DNA from 4 places in the Bradyrhizobium sp. CCGUVB23 genome. Region 1 is predicted to be linked to each of the others. Evidence: predicted binding sites of a transcription regulator. Region 1 holds the regulator's gene; each other region holds the start of a gene.
What was found. The regulator LexA, encoded in region 1, represses DNA repair genes until DNA is damaged. The targets are predictions, from matches to a motif close to TGTTCNNNNTGTGTTCNG.

Region 1 (4,856 bases):
ACGGTCGCTGAGCCACCGGAGACCGGAGGCCTGCGGCTGCGCTATGCTGCGATCATGCAAGGCCTGCGCGACGCGATCGACGCGCGCATCCGCGCCACGCTCGACGGCGACAACCGCGCGATCGCCACCGCGCTCCTCACCGGGCGGCGCGACGCGATTACCGAGCCCGTGAACGATGCCATGTTCATCTCGGGCCTCGGGCACGTGCTGTCGATCTCCGGCTATCACATGGCGGTCGTCGCCGGCGTAGTGTTCTTTGCGGTGCGCGCGCTGCTGGCGCTGATCCCGGGATTTGCGGTGGGCTATCCGATCAAGAAATGGTCGGCTGCGGCCGCGCTGGTGGCCGCAGCATTTTACCTGCTGCTGTCCGGCGCGGAGGTTGCGACGCAGCGCTCGTTCTTCATGACGGCGGTGGTGCTGATCGCGGTGATGGTCGATCGGCGTGCCATCACCTTCCGCACGCTGGCAGTCGCGGCGTTGATCGTGCTCGCGGTCGCGCCGGAGGCTCTCGTGCATCCGAGCTTCCAGATGTCGTTTGCTGCGACCCTCGGCCTCGTCGCGCTGGTGCAGATCGGTATGCCGAACCTGTTTGCCTCGCCCGATCACTCCGCTACAGCGCGCATCGCGCTGTGGGGCGGCCGCGAGCTCGTCATGCTGCTGATGGCCTCGCTGATCGCGGGGCTTGCGACGACACCTTATGCCGCCTTCCATTTCCACCGCGTCACGCCTTACGGGGTGCTCGCCAATCTCGCGGCGATGCCGGTGGTCTCGGCGCTGGTGATGCCCGCCGGACTTTTGGGGTTGATCGCAGCGCCGTTCGGGCTCGATGGCGTGTTCTGGTGGCTGATGGGGATCGGCATCGACTGGATGGTCGTTGTGACGCGCTGGGTCGCGGCGTTGCCGGGCGCGGTCGGCCGCATCGCCGCGTTCGGCACCGGTCCGCTGATTGCCGCCAGCATCGGCCTCATCGTGATGGGCCTGTTGCGCACGCCGCTGCGCTGGACGGGCGCCATCGTGCTCGCGCTCTCGATTGGTTCGACGCTGCACGTGCGCCAGCCCGACATCCTGATCGCGGGCGACGGCCACAGCGTCGCGGTGCGCGGCAGGGACCGCCAACTGCACCTGATCCGAACCGGCAAGGACAATTTTCTCCTCAAGGAGTGGCTTGCAGCCGATGCCGATCCGCGCAGCGCAACCGCTACCTCGCTCGCCGACGGCGTCTCATGCGACGAGGCCGGCTGCGTGACGCCGCTCGCTGATGGTCGTCTGGTCGCGCTCTCGCTGCGTGTCGACGCGCTGGCGGATGATTGCAGCCGCGCCGCGCTGGTGGTGACGGCGAAGCCGGCAGCAACCGATTGCGCGGCAATGGTCGTGGATCGCGAGCGTCTGAAGACGCAAGGCGCGCTCACCCTATCGCGCGAGGGCGACGGTTTCACGCTGCAAACGGTGAAAGCAAGGGGCGCAAACCGCCCCTGGTCGCCGGCTGAGGCCGGCGATAGCGATTTCGAGCTCAGCCTCGCACCGCGGCCGGCTACTCCACGCAGCAAGGACGCTACGCCGTCGGAGGCCGACCTGCAGGCCGAGGATTGAAAGACGCGTCAGCCGATCGGCAGGCGTGTCGTAGGCGTCGTGGTCGTGTGCTGCTCGACGGCGGGCTGCTCTGTCTTCTCGCCGAGCGGCTGCGTCACCGGCAATTGCAGAACGGTGGCACGCTGTCCCTCGACGAGCTGCGTCACCAGCACGTAGTTGCCGTCGGGGAATTCGATCGCATCATGATGACGATCGGGAATGTGCGGATCGACCTTGCCGAACTTGCCGACGCGGGAATTGACGGTGCGTGTCCAGATCCAGCGATTGTCGTAGCGGACGTTGTCGGCGAAGGCGAGCTCGGTGCCCGGCAGGAGGCAGACGGCAACCGAGAGATCACGCTCCGACGCAAATCCACGCGTCGAGGTGCCGCGGAAGGTTGTCGTGACGATCGTCTCGCCGACTTGAGCGGGGCGGGTCGCAACGGCATGTAGGCTGTAGTCACACATCGGAGTGCTCCTCATGCGAGATAGCAGGTCCGCGCCCCCCCGGAGGCGCAGGCCTCTATCAGAGTTGGAAGCCTTCGAGTGTATCGCGTTTGTGGGCAAATCTGCGGCCCGTGTGCGCGTCGCCCGATCACATTATCTTTCCCGGCAAACCAGGAACAAAGCCTCTCGCTGTTAGTCTATCTTGGTTCACACCATTCACTCACGCGAGCTTCCATCAGCGGCCGGCAGGAGCGGAGTACCCTGAATAGGGCCAGCTCACCTGCGGCGCGGGTGCGATCGCATTGTTGGAATTGCGGAATGGCGCGCTGGTTACCGCGTGCTCCGTCTTGCGGATGGCACAGTGGTGTTGCGCTGCATCGCTCGCGGAGGCCGAGCCCGCGAGCAAGGCCGCCGAGAACACGCCCAAAATCATCTGTCGCACGGTTTTTTCCTCTTTATCGTGCACCGCGCATTCGCGCTTGCGGTGCTTGAGGATTAGCTCTGCGCAGGTGTGAGGATAATCGCGGTGGAAGCGGAAACACCATTCCGCCGGAGCGGACAATCCGTCCGCCCGCGTCGCTGCGCGATGGCCGGCAATCTGCCGGGCAATCAGTACTTCCGGTACAGCCCGATCAGCTTGCCCTGAATCTTCACCCGGTTCGGCGGCAGGATGCGCACCTCATAGGCGGTGTTCGCGGGCTCCAACGCGATCGACGCACCGCGGCGGCGGAAGCGCTTGAGCGTCGCTTCCTCGTCGTCGATCAGCGCCACCACGATGTCGCCGGTATCCGCGGTCTCGTTGCGCTGGATCAGCGCCATGTCGCCATCCAGGATGCCGGCGTCGACCATCGAATCGCCGCGCACTTCGAGCGCATAGTGCTCGCCCGAGCCGAGCAGGTCCGGCGGTACGCTGATGGTGTGGCTGCGGGTCTGCAACGCCTCGATCGGCGTGCCGGCCGCGATCCGTCCCATCACGGGCACGGCGACCGGACGCTCGCCCTCGTCGACAGTAGCGCTTGGGCCCCGCACCTTGCCGAGATTGCCTTCGATGACGCTCGGCGTGAAGCCGCGGCGGCCGGCGCCTGCAGCCTGAAGCTCGGGCAGCTTGATGACCTCGATGGCGCGCGCGCGGTTGGGCAGGCGACGGATGAAGCCGCGCTCTTCCAGCGCGGTGATCAGGCGATGGATGCCCGACTTCGAGCGCAGATCGAGCGCGTCCTTCATTTCGTCGAAGGAGGGCGGCACGCCGCTTTCCTTGAGGCGCTCACTGATGAACCGCAGAAGCTCGTATTGTTTGCGCGTTAACATCTCGACCAAGTCCCCCGGTTGATGTCGTTCGATTCCGAGACGTCAGATTCAGCAGAAGCCGCTAGATGCTCGAAACAAATCATGAACGGACACTATATGTTCGATATGTGTTCCGCAACCACTTAATTTTGTGTGAACGCGGCGAAGTTCGCGTCACGCGCGAATCAGATCGCACTCACAAGGGCAGCCGCAACACCTCGCAAGGCGTGCCTGCTTCGGCCTTTGGCGCGAATGGCGCGCGCACGAGAAGTGCCTGTGCCATAGCGAGATTCGCAAGCAGCGAGGAGTCCTGGTGGTTGACCGGAACGGCCACGAGCGTGCCGTCCTCGCGCTCCTCGAGCCTGGCACGCAGATAGTCCTCGCGGACATCGTTGGGCCCGACGTCACGCCCGAGCACGGCGCGCTCGCGGCGGTGATGAACGCGCGAGCGGCCCGCAAGCGCGCGAATCAACGGCACCATGAACAGGAAGCCGCAGACATAGGACGACACCGGATTGCCGGGCAGGCCGATCACCCGCATCGCGCCTAGATGGCCGTGCATCATGGGCTTGCCCGGCCGCATCGCGATTTTCCAGAACGCCATTTCGAAGCCTTCGGCCTGAAGCGCAGGCCTGACCAGATCGTGGTCGCCGACCGAGGCCCCGCCGGTCGTGATCAGGATGTCGGCGCCGCTCTCGCGGGCCCGGCGGATACCGGCGGTGGTCGCCGCAACGGTATCGGCTGCAATGCCGAGATCGAACGTTTCGGCGCCCTCGGCCCGCGCCAGCGCGTGCAAGGCGTAGCCGTTGGAAAAAACGATCTGGCCCGCGCCGGGCGTCGAGCCCGGCATCACCAGTTCGTCGCCGGTCGCGAGAATCGCGACCCTGGGCCGGCGGCGGACGGCAAGCTCAGGATGGTTCATGCCGGCGGCGAGTGAGAGGTCGCGTTCGGTCAGCCGGGCTCCCTGTCGGAGCAGCACGTCGCCCTCGCGGAAATCGACGCCGGCGGGGCGGATGTGCCGTCCGACGATCGCGGCCTCCTTGATCGTGACGCGCTTGCCGTCAGCGACGGTGTCCTCCTGGATCACCACCGCGTCCGCGCCATCGGGCACCACGCCGCCGGTGAAGATCCGCACCGCCTGGCTCGCGCCGACCGTTCCCGCAAACGGCCGGCCGGCCGCGACCTCGCCGATCACGGTGAGCTCTGCACCCACCTTCGTCGCGTCGGTGGCGCGCACCGCATAGCCGTCCATCGCCGACATCGCCTGCGGCGGCTGCGTGCGCCTGGCCGCGACGTCGCGCGCCAGCACGCGATGCCAGGCCGCATCCAGCGCGACTATCTCCTCAGCCACGGGCACGACGCCCGCAAGCACCGCGGCGAGGGCATCGGACACCGGCATCAGGGCCACGGGCAAAACTCCTGCAGAGCAAATCGTAAGGACAGGTCGCGTTGCGTTCTAGCCGAGTGCGGGCGTCGAGGCAAAAGGGGCGATCACGAAGGTGGAGATGAAATGTCGCTCCAGCAGCAGGACGGCGGGATGCCCTTTGGGACAAT
Region 2 (4,856 bases), 7.8 Mb from region 1:
TTTGAACCGCGTGACGACTGCTTCGGGTCACGTCGTCACGCCCCGACTGTTCGGCCACACCCAGTTGCGGATCTCCGGCATGTCCTCGCCGTGCTCGCGCACGAAAGCCGAATGCTTGAGCAGAGCATCTCGGAACTGCTGCTTGACGTCTGCCGCCTTCGTCGCGAGGCGCGGCACACGCTCGATCGCCTCGATCGCGAGATGGAAACGGTCGAGCTCGTTGAGCACGACCATGTCGAACGGCGTCGTCGTCGTGCCTTCCTCGTCAAAGCCGCGCACATGCATGCCGGCGTGGTTGGCGCGGCTGTAGGTGAGGCGATGAATGAGATAGGGGTAGCCGTGATAGGCGAAGATCACCGGCTTGTCGCGCGTGAACAGCGAGTCGAAATCGCGGTCGCTGAGGCCGTGCGGATGCTGCTCCTTCGGTTGCAGCGTCATGAGGTCGACGACGTTGACGACGCGGATCTTCAGATCCGGTAGCGCCTTGCGCAAGAGATCGACCGCGGCGAGCGTCTCCACCGTCGGCACGTCGCCGGCGCAGGCCATCACGACGTTGGGCTCGCCGTCGGCAGCTTCCGTGCCGGCCCAGGTCCAGATTCCGATGCCGGCGTCGCAATGCGTCGCCGCGTCCTGCATGGCGAGCCATTGCGGCGCGGGCTGCTTGCCGGCAACGATGACGTTGATGCGGTCGTAGGTGCGCAGACAGTGATCGGCAACCCACAGCAGCGTGTTGGCGTCCGGCGGGAAATAGACGCGGACGATGTCGGCCTTCTTGTTGGTGACGAGATCGACGAAGCCGGGGTCCTGATGGCTGAAGCCGTTATGGTCCTGGCGCCAGACATGCGAGGTCAGGAGATAATTGAGCGAGGCGATTGGCCGACGCCACGTCAGCTCGCGCGACACTTTCAGCCATTTGGCGTGCTGGTTGAACATGGAGTCGACGATATGGATGAAGGCCTCGTAGCAGGAGAAGAAGCCGTGGCGTCCGGTGAGCAGATAGCCCTCGAGCCAACCCTGGCAGAGATGCTCGCTCAGCACCTCCATGACGCGGCCATCCTGGGCGAGGTGAACATCATAAGGTTCGGTCGGCTCCATCCAGACCCGTTCGGTTGCCTCGAACACGGGGTCGAGCCGGTTTGATGCGGTCTCGTCCGGACCCATGATGCGGAAGTTGCGCGCATCCGCATTCAGCCTGACGACGTCGCGCAGGAATTTGCCGAGCTCGCGCGTCGCCTCCGCGACCGTCTTGCCCGGCTCCTTCACCTCGATGGCGAAGCTGCGGAAATCGGGCAGCTTCAGCTCGCGCTTCAACAGCCCGCCATTACCATGCGGATTGGCGCCCATGCGGCGATCGCCTTCCGGCGCGAGCGCCTGAAGCTCGGGAATGAGCGCGCCGTTGCGATCGAACAGCTCCTCCGGCGCGTAGCTTTTCATCCAGCCTTCGAGCACCTTCAAATGCGCGGGATTTTCCCGGCAATTGGCGACCGGCACCTGATGGGCGCGCCAGAAACCTTCGACCTTCAGCCCGTCGACCTCCTTGGGGCCGGTCCAGCCCTTCGGTGAGCGCAGCACGATCATCGGCCAGCGCGGCCGCTCGATCGTGGTCCTTGTTTCGCGCGCATGCTGCTGGATCGAGCGGATGCTTGCCAGCGCCACGTCGAGTGCGTCCGCCATGATCCGGTGCATCGTCTTGGGATCGTCACCCTCGACGAACAGCGGCTCGTGGCCAAACCCGCGGAAGAGATCGCGGAGCTCCTCGTCGCGCATCCGTCCGAGCACGGTAGGGTTGGCGATCTTGTAGCCGTTGAGATGCAGGATCGGCAGCACCGCGCCATCGTGCGCGGGATTGACGAACTTGTTCGAATGCCAGGACGCCGCGAGCGGCCCGGTCTCGGCTTCGCCGTCACCGACGACGCAGGCGACGATCAGATCGGGATTGTCGAGCGCCGCGCCATAGGCGTGGACCAGCGCGTAGCCGAGCTCGCCGCCCTCATGGATCGAGCCCGGCGTCTCCGGCGCCGCGTGGCTCGGAATGCCGCCGGGGAAGGAGAACTGCCTGAACAGCTTGCGCAATCCGTCCGTGTCGCGCCCGATGTCTGGATAGATCTCGCTATAGCTGCCTTCGAGATAGGTATTGGCGACCATGCCCGGGCCGCCATGACCGGGACCGCAGATATAGAGCACGCTGAGATCGAGTGTGCGGATCGCGCGGTTGAGATGGGCATAAATGAAGTTCAGCCCGGGTGTCGTGCCCCAATGGCCGAGCAGGCGCGGCTTGATGTGCTCGGGCCGCAGCGGCTCGCGCAGCAGTGGATTGTCCAAAAGGTAGATTTGCCCGACGGATAAGTAGTTTGCGGCGCGCCAGTAGCGATCGAGCAGGTCGATATCGCCCGCGCTGGCGCGCTCTTGTTGTTTGCTTGTCATGATAAAGCTGACCCTGTTGCGTCGATCGTCACCAACACGGTTCCGCTGCGATCGATCCGTTGCCAACGCTCGGCATCAAACGTCATTGCGGCCGGCACCCTTTGCGGGAGGTCAAAATTCCGCGCGCGAAGTTTGGGCGGCTACTTTGCATGGGGTTGTTTTGCGGTTTTTGAATTGATGTTCTTGATTTGTTCCTTTTGCGTGTTATCTTGGCTTCATGAGTCGAGCATCCTCTCATGCCCTCAAGCACCCGCCGGTCACGGCGCCCTCCGAGCCGGCGGGTGCGCCTTCCGCCTTTCCTGAGCTTGCCGTCGCGATCGACCGCGAGCGCAGGCGCGGGCGGGGCGCCCAGTCCAACGCCAGCGGCCGTTATGAGGCCGAGGCGCGCGTTGCCTTTGACGACGGCTGGCAGAGCCTGGAGGAATTGCCGCCGTTCAAGACCACGGTGGCGGTCGATACCTCTCGCAAAGTGATCACCCGCAACGACTCCCCCGACATCGGCTTCGACCGTTCCATCAATCCCTATCGCGGCTGCGAGCATGGCTGCGTCTACTGCTTCGCGCGGCCGACCCACGCCTATCTCGGGCTCTCGCCGGGGCTCGACTTCGAGTCAAAGCTGTTTGCCAAGCCCGAGGCGCCGGCGCTCCTGGAGAAGGAACTCGCCGCGACCGGCTATGAGCCGCGGATGATCGCGATCGGCACCAACACCGATCCCTATCAGCCGATCGAGCGCGAGCGGAAGATCATGCGCGGCATCCTGGAGGTGCTGGAGCGCGCGGGTCATCCCGTCGGCATCGTGACGAAATCGGCGCTGGTAACGCGTGACATCGATATCCTCTCGCGCATGGCCAGCCGCAACCTTGCCAAGGTCGCGATCTCGGTCACGACGCTCGATCCAAAGCTGGCGCGCACCATGGAGCCGCGCGCCTCGACACCGCCCAAGCGGCTGGAGGCGCTGAAGCAGCTTACGGAGGCCGGTATCCCCACGACCGTGATGGTCGCTCCCGTGATCCCTGCGCTGAACGATTCCGAGATCGAACGGATCTTGGACGCGGCCGCGCATGCGGGCGTCAAGGAAGCTTCCTACGTGCTGCTGCGGCTGCCGCTCGAGGTCCGCGACCTCTTCCGCGAATGGCTGATGGCGAACTATCCGGATCGCTATCGCCACGTCTTCACCCTGATCCGCGACATGCGCGGCGGTCGCGACTACGACTCGAAATGGGGCGAGCGGATGAAGGGCACGGGTCCCATGGCCTGGACCATCGGCCGCCGCTTCGAGATCGCCTGCGAGCGCCTCGGCCTGAACAAGCGCCGCTCCAAGCTGACAACGGACCACTTCGCCAAGCCGAAGCGCGGCGGCGAGCAGCTGAGCCTGTTCTAGGGCGAAGGCGCAAAATGCCTCCACATCGTCATTGCGAGCGCAGCGAAGCAATCCAGAAATGCATCTGCAGCGACAGTCCGGATTGCTTCGTCGCTCCTCGCAAATGACGGAGGATGGGCTGGCGTCTGAATAACGGGAATTATCCCGAGTTCCCGGTTGCGCCGGCCTGAGCCGCGTGCGCACGATCCCGGCCATGATTCGGGACAAATCCGCCAGCAAGCCGGCCAAGGACGCCGCGAAGAAAGAGCCCAAAGCGGCCGCGAAGGAGCCCAAGGGCACCGTCAAGGGCGTCATCGCGATCGCGCCGCCGAGCTTTCGCCGCGAGCGCGCGCTGATCAAGCGCGGCGTATGGCCGGTCGCCGGCTGCGACGAGGCGGGGCGGGGGCCGCTGGCGGGACCTGTGGTCGCGGCCGCCGTGATCCTCGACCCGAACCGGATCCCGCGCGGCATCGACGATTCCAAGCGCCTGACGGCCGAGGAGCGCGAAAAGCTGTTCGACAAGATCTGCGCAACCGCGCAGGTCTCTGTCGCCGTCGCCTCGCCGGCGCGCATCGACCGCGACAATATATTGCGCGCCTCGCTCTGGGCGCTGAAGCGCGCAGTGGTGGCGCTTCCCGAGGCGCCCCGCCACGTCTTCGTCGACGGCCGCGACAAGCTCGATACGTCCTGCGACTGCGAGGCGGTGATCGGCGGGGACGGCCTGGTGCTCTCGATCGCGGCGGCCTCGATTGTCGCCAAGGTCACGCGCGATCGGCTGATGTGCGCGCTGGCGGGTGATTGTCCGGGCTACGGTTTCGAGCAGCACAAGGGCTACGCGGTGCCAGAGCACCTGGATGCGCTGGATCGCCTCGGTCCCTCCATCCATCACCGCAGCTTCTTCGCCCCCGTCGTCGCCGCGCGCGAGAAGCACATGCCCTGGACGGTCGAACCCAAGCGCGACCTGTTCACGGCGGTGGATGAGGTGGTTGTGCAGGTTGAGGCAGAGGTACAGGTCGACGTTTCGACCAATCTCTAAAGCATGATCCGGAAAAGTGCGAAGCGGTTTCCCCTC
Region 3 (4,856 bases), 6.1 Mb from region 1:
ATTGGTGAGAAGGCCGGCACGCGTCGTCGCGCCGACGAGGGTGAACTTTGCAAGCTCGATCTTGACCGAGCGCGCCGCCGGCCCCTCGCCGATGATGAGGTCGAGCTGGAAATCCTCCATCGCGGGATAGAGCACCTCTTCCACTGCTGGGCTCAGGCGGTGGATCTCGTCGATGAAGAGTACGTCGCGCTCTTCGAGGTTGGTGAGGAGCGCGGCGAGATCGCCGGCCTTGGCGATCACCGGGCCCGATGTGGCGCGAAAGCCGACGCCGAGCTCGCGCGCCACGATCTGCGCCAGCGTGGTCTTGCCGAGGCCGGGGGGACCCACGAACAGCACGTGATCCAGCGCCTCGCCGCGCTTGCGCGCAGCATCGATGAAGATGGACAGATTCTTGCGCGCCTGCTGCTGGCCGACGAATTCAGTCAGCGATTGCGGACGCAGCGCCGTGTCGCCGACATCGTCGCTGCGGCGCTCGGGTGTGACGATGCGGGAGGGGGTGTTCACTCGTTGCCCCGCCGGTATTTGTTCGGCAAGAGCTCGCCGATGCTGACGACCTTCGGCTCGCGGCCATTGTCGGGAACGATGACCCGCGCCTTGGCGTCGTAATCGTGGATCAGCTCGCGGCAGATGCCGCAGGGTGAGACGACGGCGATGTCGCCGGGCTCGTCCGGCTTGGGATGGCGCACGGCGACGATCGTCTCGATGCCGCGGTCACCGGTCTCCGTAATGGCGCGTCCGATCGCGATCGCCTCGGCGCAGACTGCAATGCGGCCGATATAGGCGTCGATGTTCACGCCGGTGACGATGCGGCCGTCGCGCGTGCGCATAGCAGCGCCCACCTCCTGCCAGTCGTTGCGATAACGCTCGCTGATCGCGGCGGTCGCGGCGGCGATGAGTTCCTTGTCTTCGTTGCTCAGCATGGCGGAAAATGCATTCCTTCGTCAGTCAGCGGGCCGCGCAGGATAGTCTATTTCGACAATTCTTTCAGACCCAAACGGATGAGCTGCGCGGTTTCCGCATTCTCGCCGGCATTGCGTGACGCCGTGGCGATGGCGGCCGCCGCCTGCGGCTGGCCGTAGCCGAGATTGACCAGCGCGGAGATCGCGTCCGCGACGGGCCGCGGGGCACGCTGGTCGTCGACGGCGCCGGCGAGATGAACGACGTGCGGATCGACATTGGCAAAGGCCGGCGCCTTGTCCTTCAACTCGGTGACGATGCGCTCGGCCACCTTGGGACCTACGCCCGGCGTGCGCGACACCGCGGCCTTGTCGCGCAGCGCGATCGCGTTCGCGAGGTCGGAAGGCTGCAGCGTGCCGAGCACGGCGAGCGCGACCTTGGCGCCGACCCCCTGCACGGTCTGGAGCAGGCGAAACCATTCGCGCTCCTGGTCGGTGCGGAAGCCGAACAGCTTGATCTGATCCTCGCGGACATAGGTCTCGATCGAGAGCACGGCCGCTTCGCCGGGCGTGGGCAGATGCTGCAGCGTGCGGGTCGAGCAATGCACCTGATAGCCGACGCCGCCGACGTCGAGGATGACGAAATCCTCGCCGTAGGAATCGATCAGGCCCTTGAGCTTGCCGATCATATCCCCACCACCTTCAGCCGCAGGGCGGCACTTTGGCGGTGATGGGCGTGGGTGATGGCGATGGCGAGCGCGTCGGCGGCGTCCGCCGACGGCGGCTCGGCTTTGGGCAGCAGGATCTTCAGCATCACCGCGATCTGGTTCTTGTCGGCGTGACCGGCGCCGACCACGGTCTTCTTGACCTGGTTGGGCGCGTATTCGGCCACCGTGATGCCGAACATCGCGGGCGCCAGCATGGCGACGCCGCGGGCCTGGCCGAGTTTGAGCGTCGCAACGCCGTCCTTGTTGACGAAGGTCTGCTCGACGGCGGCTTCCATCGGCTTGTGGTGGGAGAGCACAGACGCGAGCCCCTCATGGATCGCGAGCAACCGGCTCGACAGCGCCAAGCCCTCAGGCGGTTCCACCGAGCCGCAGGCGACATAGACGAGGCGATTGCCGTCGGCCTCGATCACGCCCCAGCCGGTGCGGCGCAGGCCGGGGTCGATGCCGATGATGCGGACGGGATGGCGAATCGGGAGCGCGGTCATGGGCCAGTGATAGCGGCTGGCCGGAGGGAGGGAAACAGAAACGGAACGCAAGTCCCCGGGGAAGTATGGTCTCGTGCCCCGGGCGCAGCGCAGCACGCAGTGATGCGCTGCTGAACCGGGGCCCATCTCTGCATCGGCAGACTGGGAAGCGTGGGTCCCGGCTCTGCGTCGCACCGCTTCGCAGTGCGCCGCGTCCGGGACACGAGAGCCGCTTTATCCGCCCATCTTCGCCATCAGCGCGTCGGAAATCTCGAAATTGGCATAGACGTTCTGGACGTCGTCGTGCTCGTTGAGCAGGTCCATCAGCTTGAGGAGCTTCTCGCCGGTCTCGTCGTCGACGGCCACCGTGTTCTGCGGCTTCCAGATCAGCGCGGCCTTGCGCGGCTCGCCGAACTTCGCTTCGAGCGCCTTGGCCACATCGCGGTAGCTTTCGGTCGAGGCGTAGATCTCATGGCCGTTCTCGCCCGAGATGACGTCGTCTGCACCGGCCTCGATCGCGGCATCGAGCACCGCGTCGTCGGAAGCGACGCTGCGGTCATATTCGATGATGCCGGTGCGGTCGAACATGAAGGAGACCGAGCCGGTTTCGCCGAGATTTCCGCCGGATTTTGTAAAGAAGGAGCGGATGTCGGAGGCGGCGCGGTTGCGGTTGTCGGTCAACGCCTCGACGATGACGGCGACGCCGCCGGGGCCATAGCCCTCGTAGCGGATCTCGTCATAGTTCTCGCCCTCATTGCCGAGCGCCTTCTTGATGGCGCGCTCGATATTGTCCTTCGGCATGTTCTCCTGGCGCGCCGCGATCACGGCCGCGCGCAGGCGCGGATTCATGTTGGGGTCGGGCGTGCCGAGCTTGGCCGCGACGGTGATTTCGCGGGCCAGCTTGCCGAAGAGCTTCGACTTCTGCGCATCCTGCCGCCCCTTGCGGTGCATGATGTTCTTGAATTGGGAATGTCCGGCCATGCGTGGTCTCTGAGGAATCGTCAGCCAAGGTAAGGGGATGGAGCGCGGGCCTTATAGGCCGCGAGCCCCCCGGAATGAAAGAGCATACTTGAAGGTAATATCGTAGGGCAGCTGCCGCGCCATCAGGCACCTGTTAACCCTGACTTCATTTCGGGATGTGAAAATATCCACGTCCCGTCCCCCGACAAGAGCGACCTGATGGCCTTCGGACTACTTCGGAAGCGTCTGCCGGAACAGGCTGCGGCTACGCCGCAGGTGGCCCAAGCCGTCGCCGAGCCCGCTGCTGCGCCGGAAGGCGATTCAGCCAAGGAAATTCTTGAGCTTCTGGAACTCGAGCTCGGCGCGATGATCCGCCAGCTCGAGCGCGCCGCCGAATCGGTCGCCGGCGGGGCGGAAGCAACCGCCAACACGCTCGCGACCATCCGCGAGCGCACCGATGCCCTCACGGGGCGCAGCAGCGCCGCGCAATCGACCGCGACCACCTTTGCCAGCGCGGCCGAGAAATTCACCCAGTCCGCGCAGGGCATCGGCGCCCAGGTCCGCGAGGCCGGCAAGCTTGCGGATGCTGCGAGCGCCGCCGCGCAAGAAGCCCGCGCCAATGTTGACCGCTTGCGCGAATCCTCCGCGGCGATCGGCAACGTCGTCAATTTGATCGCGCAGATCGCGCGCCAGACCACGCTGCTCGCGCTGAACTCGACCATCGAGGCAGCGCGCGCCGGCGCGGCCGGAAAAGGCTTTGCCGTCGTTGCCACCGAGGTGAAGGCGCTCGCGGTGCAGACCCAGAGCGCGACCGAGGAGATCACCAGGAAGATCGAGGCACTGCAAAAGGACGCGGCAGGCTCGGCGGAAGCCGTGCACCGCATCTCACAGGCGATCGAGGCGATCCGCCCGGTGTTCGACACCGTCAATGGCGCGGTCGCCGAGCAGACCGCGACCACCAGCGAGGTCTCCGGCAACGCGGCAACCGCATCGAAATTCATCGTATCCGTCGGCGACAGCGCCGCCGAGATCGATGCCGCCACCAAGGCGGCGGAAGCCCATGGCGAAAGCGTCTCCAGCGCCGGCAAGGCTGTCACGATGTTCGCGCAGAAGCTGAAATCGCGCTGCGCCGTGCTGCTCAGGCAGAGCGACGGCGACGACCGCCGCAAGACCGAGCGCCTGCCCTGCCATCTCAAGCTCGAGATCAAGGGCCGCCGCGCGACGATACCGGTCTACGAGATTGCGATGGACGGCGTCCTGATCGGCGGCGCGGATGCCGCGAGGCTTTCGGTGCACGAGACCATCGACGGCGTGCTCCAGGATATCGGCGCCTGCCGCCTGCGCGTCGCCGAGCAGTCCAAGGCCGGCGCGCGGGCGCAGTTCCAGGCGCCGAACGCCGAGCTGCGCGAAAAAATCGAGGACAAGCTCTGGTCGATCCACGAGGAGAACACGGAATTCGTGACCCGCGCGATGGAAGCGGGCGCCGCGCTGACGAGGATATTCGAGCAGGCAGTCGCGCGCGGCGAGGTCAGGCTCGACGATCTCTTCGACACCGATTACGCGGAAATCGCCGGTACCAATCCGCAGCAGTACCGCACGAGATATCTCAACTGGGCCGACCGCGCCCTCCCCTCCTTCCAGGAAGCATTCCTGGCGAAGGATCAGCGTATGGCGTTCTGCGCCATGGTCGACCGCAACGGCTTCCTGCCGGTGCACAACAAGATCTATTCGCATCCGCAACGCCCGGGCGATGTCGCCTGGAACACAGCGAATAGTCGCAACCGGCGCATCTTCAACGACCCGGCGGG
Region 4 (4,856 bases), 3.1 Mb from region 1:
GCAGCCTATACCGTCAACCAGCCGCTCAATGCCTATAGCTGGGCCGGTCCCTATCTCGGCGCCAATCTCGGCTATGAATGGGGCTCGGTGAGCAACAATCCCGCCAATCCGGCCGGCTTCGTCGGCGGCATCCAGGCCGGCTACAACTTCCAGAACGGCCCGTGGGTGTTCGGCGTGGAAGGCGATATCCAGGCGGCCGGCGCCGACGATACGTTCGCGCCGTGGAAGTTTTCCAATCCCTGGTTCGGAACGTTGCGCGGTCGCGCCGGCTACGCCTTCAACAACATCCTGTTCTACGGCACCGCCGGTCTTGCATTCGGCGAGTTGCGTGCGGAGACTTTTGGCTGGACGGAGTCGCACACCACGGTGGGCTGGACTGCAGGTGTCGGCGCCGAGTTCGGCATCGCGCAGAACTGGAGCGCCAAGATCGAATATCTCTTCCTCGATCTGTCTTCGAGCCAGTTCGCGATCACCGGCGTGTCGAACGGCTATAGCGCCAGCGTGGTGCGTGCAGGCGTGAACTATCACTTCTGATAGCTAAAGAAGAAAATACCGGACCTAAACCTCCCGGCCTCGCGGCCGGGACTTTTTTGCGTCAGGCTTCGCCTAAGAGAGGATCACCAGGTTGACCGCCTTGGGTCCCTTGCCCTTCTTGTCCGGCTCGACTTCGAAAGTGATACGCTGTCCTTCGGTGAGGTCCTTCAGTCCCGCCCGCTCCACCGCCGTGATGTGAACGAAGACGTCGCGACCGCCATCGTCCGGCTTGATGAAGCCGTAACCGCGCTCGCCGTTGAAAAATTTAACCGTGCCCGTCATGGCCATCGGGACTCCTCCCCCGCATTGCTCCTCCGCCGTGATGCAGACTCGCACCTCGGCATGACCGGACATACGAGCCCGGGAGCTGGCCACCCTTGGACGGACGTGTCAGTCCGCCTGGATCCTTCTGAGGCCTTCACTCCGCCGCAACCATTCGCGGAAGCGGAACGCAAAGCCAGTCACGGGACACAGCATAATACGGTTCTTTGCAGATTGACTACCGTTCATGCATAGTTTTCCCAATAGGTGTACTACTTTAGGGCTTCGGTACCTCCAGGCGGAAACGGGCCGCGCCGCCCTGGCCGAGCGGCTTTTCGAGCTCCGGCAGGATGGTCTTGAGCTCGCCCTGCAGCGTAAAGGGTGGGTTGACGATCAAAAGCCCCGTCGTGACGAGTGGTGCGTCGGTACTTTGCGGTGCGACGCTGAATTCGAGCCGTAGGCATTTCCCCTGAGGCTTGGCTGCGGCTGCAGCCCGCGCCACAGCTTGCGCGAGCGCGTCGGTGGCGCGCCTGGATTTGACGGGATACCAGATCACATAGATGCCGGTCGGCCACTTGGCGTACGCTTCGGAGAAGGCCTCACCGAGACGCTCGAACTCGTCCTTGGCCTCGAAGGGCGGGTCGATCAGCACCAGACCGCGCCGCTCCTTCGGCGGCACGAAAGCCGGCAGCGCAACCCAGCCGTCAAGATCGACCACGCGCGCCTGCGTGTCGCGACGCAGCACATCGATCAGCGCCTTGCGCGCCTTCGGCTCGAGCTCGCAGGCGACGAGGCGGTCCTGCGGCCGCAACAGGCCACGCGCGATCAGCGGCGATCCGGGATAGGCCTTCAATTCGCCGCGCGGATTGAAGGCGCGGACGATGTCGAGATAGGGCTTTGTGAGTGCGGCGACCTCGTTGGACAGACGTGCCTGCATGACGCGGGCGATGCCGGTCAGCCACTCGCCGCCGCGCCGCGCCTCGTCGCCTTCGAGATCGTAGAGGCCGGCGCCGGCATGAGTGTCGATGACGCGGAATGCGGCTGGCTTGTCCTGGAGATAGGTCAGGATGCGCGCCAGCACGATGTGCTTGATGACATCGGCGAAGTTGCCGGCGTGAAAGGCGTGGCGGTAGTTCATGTCGGACAGTTACGACATCGCGCGATGAAAGTAACGGTTGTCATTCCGGGACGATGCGACGGGACCGCAAGCGCGGCCCGGAGCATCGAACTATGGTGCGCAATTGCGCACCTGAGAATCCCGAGATTCCGGGTCTGGTGCTGACGCTCCATCCCGGAATGACGGAGAGAGTGTGCGGCTGAGGCTAACCGCCGCGGATCGGCGGCATCGTCACCTGGTCGCGGCGGCAGGCGCGGCGGTCGAGCTCCTCGCAGGAGCGGAATTGCAGGTCCTTGTTCAGGCAGATGCGCACCTCCGACAGCCGCGTCCGGTTGCACGTCACTGAAACGGCCGAGCTGCTCAGCCCCGGATTGGCCTTGATGAAGGCCTCCTCGACATCGGCGGGCGCCACGGTCTTGGCCTGCGACAGATCGAGATATTCGGCCGGAATCTTGATGACGGCGCGCGCTTTCCGGATGGTCTCGAAATAATTGCGGTCCGACAGGCCCGAGCAGGTGCCGTGCTTGTCCCATTCGTTGAAGATCAGCCCCGGCGCCGGCATCAGGTCGAGCATGGAAGAGACGATGTTGCGGTTCAGCCGCGGCGCCGGCCGCTGGCAGTACTCCGGAAAGCCGTTCTCATATTGCGGCCACAGCCCGTGCACCACGAAGGCGTAGGGCCGTCCGCCGCACTGGATCTGGGAGCGGCCGCCGCGCTCGGCTGCCTCCTCGCAGAACGACGGCGACCAGGACAGCGACAGCACATAGAAATCGAATTCGCCGGGCGCATTCTGCCGCCTGTCCTGCGCCATTGCACTGCCGGCCAGCGCGACAAGGCCGGCGGTGAGCGCGAGGGAGATCAGAAAACGGGACAGGGAATGCAATCTGGAATGAAACATGACGACGCCCTTCAACTAGACTGTGCAAGAGAGCCTAGCAGGCGACGAGAACATTTCAAGAACAAAATGGACGACGCCCGCCTTGGCGCGACGATTCGCCCGAATCAGGGTTTTGCCGCCCGGCAGGCGGGATTGTACGCCCAGTTGCGGTCGAGACCGACCACGCACCATTCGACGCCCTGGCCGAAGCCGGCAAAGCCGCCGTCCTCGAGGATCGAGAAATGCACCCTGCGCACCTTGCCGTCGCTGAGCATGGCCTCGCCCGTGCAGTAGCGGCGCGGAATGTTGTCGGACTGCCAGGGCCGGAAGGCGGTCTCGTGGACCCCCGCGAAGCCCGTGATCTTCAACGACGAATTCCAGAACGAGCTTTCTTTCTCCCAGAACTGGGTGGCGATCGTCGGCAGTGCCTTGTCGCAATCCGCGACGCGGCCGTCATAGCGGGGGCCATCGAGCCAGAAGTTCAGCTCCAGCGGATTGGCGGCCTTGGCCTCGGTCAGCGACAGCGCCCCCAGGACGAGGCCGAATACCGCGGCAAAGCGGAGCGATTTCAGGGAGGTGACGAGGTCGCGCATGGGCAATCCAGGAGGCATGGTTGCAAGCAACGGACCGTGCCGCGAAGGTGGGGAGAGGTCAAGTGCAGCCGGGCAACACTCGCTGACGAGTTGCACGCAACGTCGCGCTTGGCAGGCCTTCCGTTCTTTTCAGCACGTCCGCGGCGCCGTAGACTGGCGCCAGCCAAAGGGAGTGACGGGAATGCGAATCATTGCGGCCGCGAGCCTTCTTGCCAGCCTGGTTGTCTCGGGACTGCTGGCGGGTGCGCCGGCGCGCGCCGACATCCTTCCGGTGCCGCCCGTCAAGGGCAACGACACCGGCGGCATCATCGCCTATTCAATGGCGACGCAGGTCGATGCGCGGCAGATCGCAGTCGACCACTGCGCCCGTTACGGCAAGGTGGTGAAATTCCTCGCCGTGCAGCCCTATGACGGCGGCTACATCTCGTTCTCCTGCCGCTGGGTGCCGTATGGCGCGGCCGAGCAGCCGCTGCGCACGCTGTACTGATCCCCTTCAGACCGCAAGCTGTGACCGGGAGTTGGGCGCATGACGCGACGGCCTGTTGTTTTCTGCGCTAGCCTGCTTGTGCTCGCGATGTCGGCGACGACGGCTGCGCATGCGGTGGATCTGCCGGTGCGCAAGGCCGGCCTCTGGGAGATGAAGATGCTTCGCTCCGGCGGGCCGATGCCGGAGATGACCATGCAGCACTGCACCGACGAGAACGTCGACAAGGAGATGAACAACAACGTCTCCCCGATGGCGAAGCAGATCTGCACCAAGCAGGACATCCAGAAGACCGCGACCGGTTACGTCAGCGATTCCGTCTGCAACGTTGCCGGCACCATCACGACCTCGCATGCCGAGATCACCGGCGACTTCAACACCGCCTATACGGTGAAGAGCACCGCGCACATCCAGGGCGGCGTTGCCGGAGCTGCGGGGCACGACGCAACCACGACGATCGAGGCCAAGTGGCTCGGCCCGTGCAAGGCGGACCAGAAGCCCGGCGACATCGTGATGCCCGGCGGCTTCAAGATGAACGTCAAGGACGCGGCGAAGCTGAAGGATCTGCTGCCGAAGTAGGGTGGTAGCCGCACGGGTAGTGCACTCTCTCGCCCCGCAAGCGGCGCGAGGTACGAAATGCTACACCGGTATCCGCACCGATGCCCGCAGGCCGCCCATCGGGCTGTCGCCGAGCGTGATGTCGCCGCCATGCGAGCGCGCGATGTCGCGGGCGATCGCAAGGCCGAGGCCGGTGCCGCCTTCGTCCTGGTTGCGGGCGTCGTCCAGGCGTAGAAACGGCTTGAACACTTCCTCGCGCAGATGCGTGGGGATGCCGGGCCCGTCGTCGTCGATGGTGACCGTCAGGTAGCGGTGATCGCGCTGGCCGGTGATGGCGATCGTCTTGCCGTAGCGTGCCGCGTTGGTGACGAGGTTGGCGAGACAGCGTTTGAACGAGGCCGGCTTCACCGTCACCACGGGCAGTCCGTTGAA

Region 2: the regulator LexA is predicted to act here: its motif matches at 2,603-2,620, upstream of NLN62_RS05700 (PA0069 family radical SAM protein).
Region 3: the regulator LexA is predicted to act here: its motif matches at 2,140-2,157, upstream of ruvC (crossover junction endodeoxyribonuclease RuvC).
Region 4: the regulator LexA is predicted to act here: its motif matches at 2,857-2,874, upstream of NLN62_RS27115 (ribonuclease T2).

Annotation. Positions count from the first base shown of each region.
Region 1 is NZ_JANADQ010000001.1:9,029,355-9,034,210, reverse strand. Features, by position in the region: gene NLN62_RS42370 (ComEC/Rec2 family competence protein) at 1-1,590, shown strand, start outside; gene NLN62_RS42365 (hypothetical protein) at 1,599-2,036, opposite strand; gene NLN62_RS42360 (hypothetical protein) at 2,251-2,457, opposite strand; gene lexA (transcriptional repressor LexA) at 2,625-3,323, opposite strand; gene glp (gephyrin-like molybdotransferase Glp) at 3,499-4,710, opposite strand.
Region 2 is NZ_JANADQ010000001.1:1,205,635-1,210,490, reverse strand. Features, by position in the region: gene NLN62_RS05705 (phosphoketolase) at 28-2,424, opposite strand; gene NLN62_RS05700 (PA0069 family radical SAM protein) at 2,642-3,805, shown strand; gene NLN62_RS05695 (ribonuclease HII) at 3,999-4,820, shown strand.
Region 3 is NZ_JANADQ010000001.1:2,907,511-2,912,366, forward strand. Features, by position in the region: gene ruvB (Holliday junction branch migration DNA helicase RuvB) at 1-504, opposite strand, end outside; gene NLN62_RS13270 (cytidine deaminase) at 501-920, opposite strand; gene ruvA (Holliday junction branch migration protein RuvA) at 968-1,585, opposite strand; gene ruvC (crossover junction endodeoxyribonuclease RuvC) at 1,582-2,109, opposite strand; gene NLN62_RS13285 (YebC/PmpR family DNA-binding transcriptional regulator) at 2,323-3,069, opposite strand; gene NLN62_RS13290 (methyl-accepting chemotaxis protein) at 3,268-4,856, shown strand, end outside.
Region 4 is NZ_JANADQ010000001.1:5,894,465-5,899,320, forward strand. Features, by position in the region: gene NLN62_RS27100 (outer membrane protein) at 1-534, shown strand, start outside; gene NLN62_RS27105 (cold-shock protein) at 607-822, opposite strand; gene NLN62_RS27110 (23S rRNA (adenine(2030)-N(6))-methyltransferase RlmJ) at 1,073-1,933, opposite strand; gene NLN62_RS27115 (ribonuclease T2) at 2,118-2,810, opposite strand; gene NLN62_RS27120 (hypothetical protein) at 2,915-3,382, opposite strand; gene NLN62_RS27125 (hypothetical protein) at 3,564-3,869, shown strand; gene NLN62_RS27130 (DUF3617 family protein) at 3,909-4,445, shown strand; gene NLN62_RS27135 (ATP-binding protein) at 4,506-4,856, opposite strand, start outside.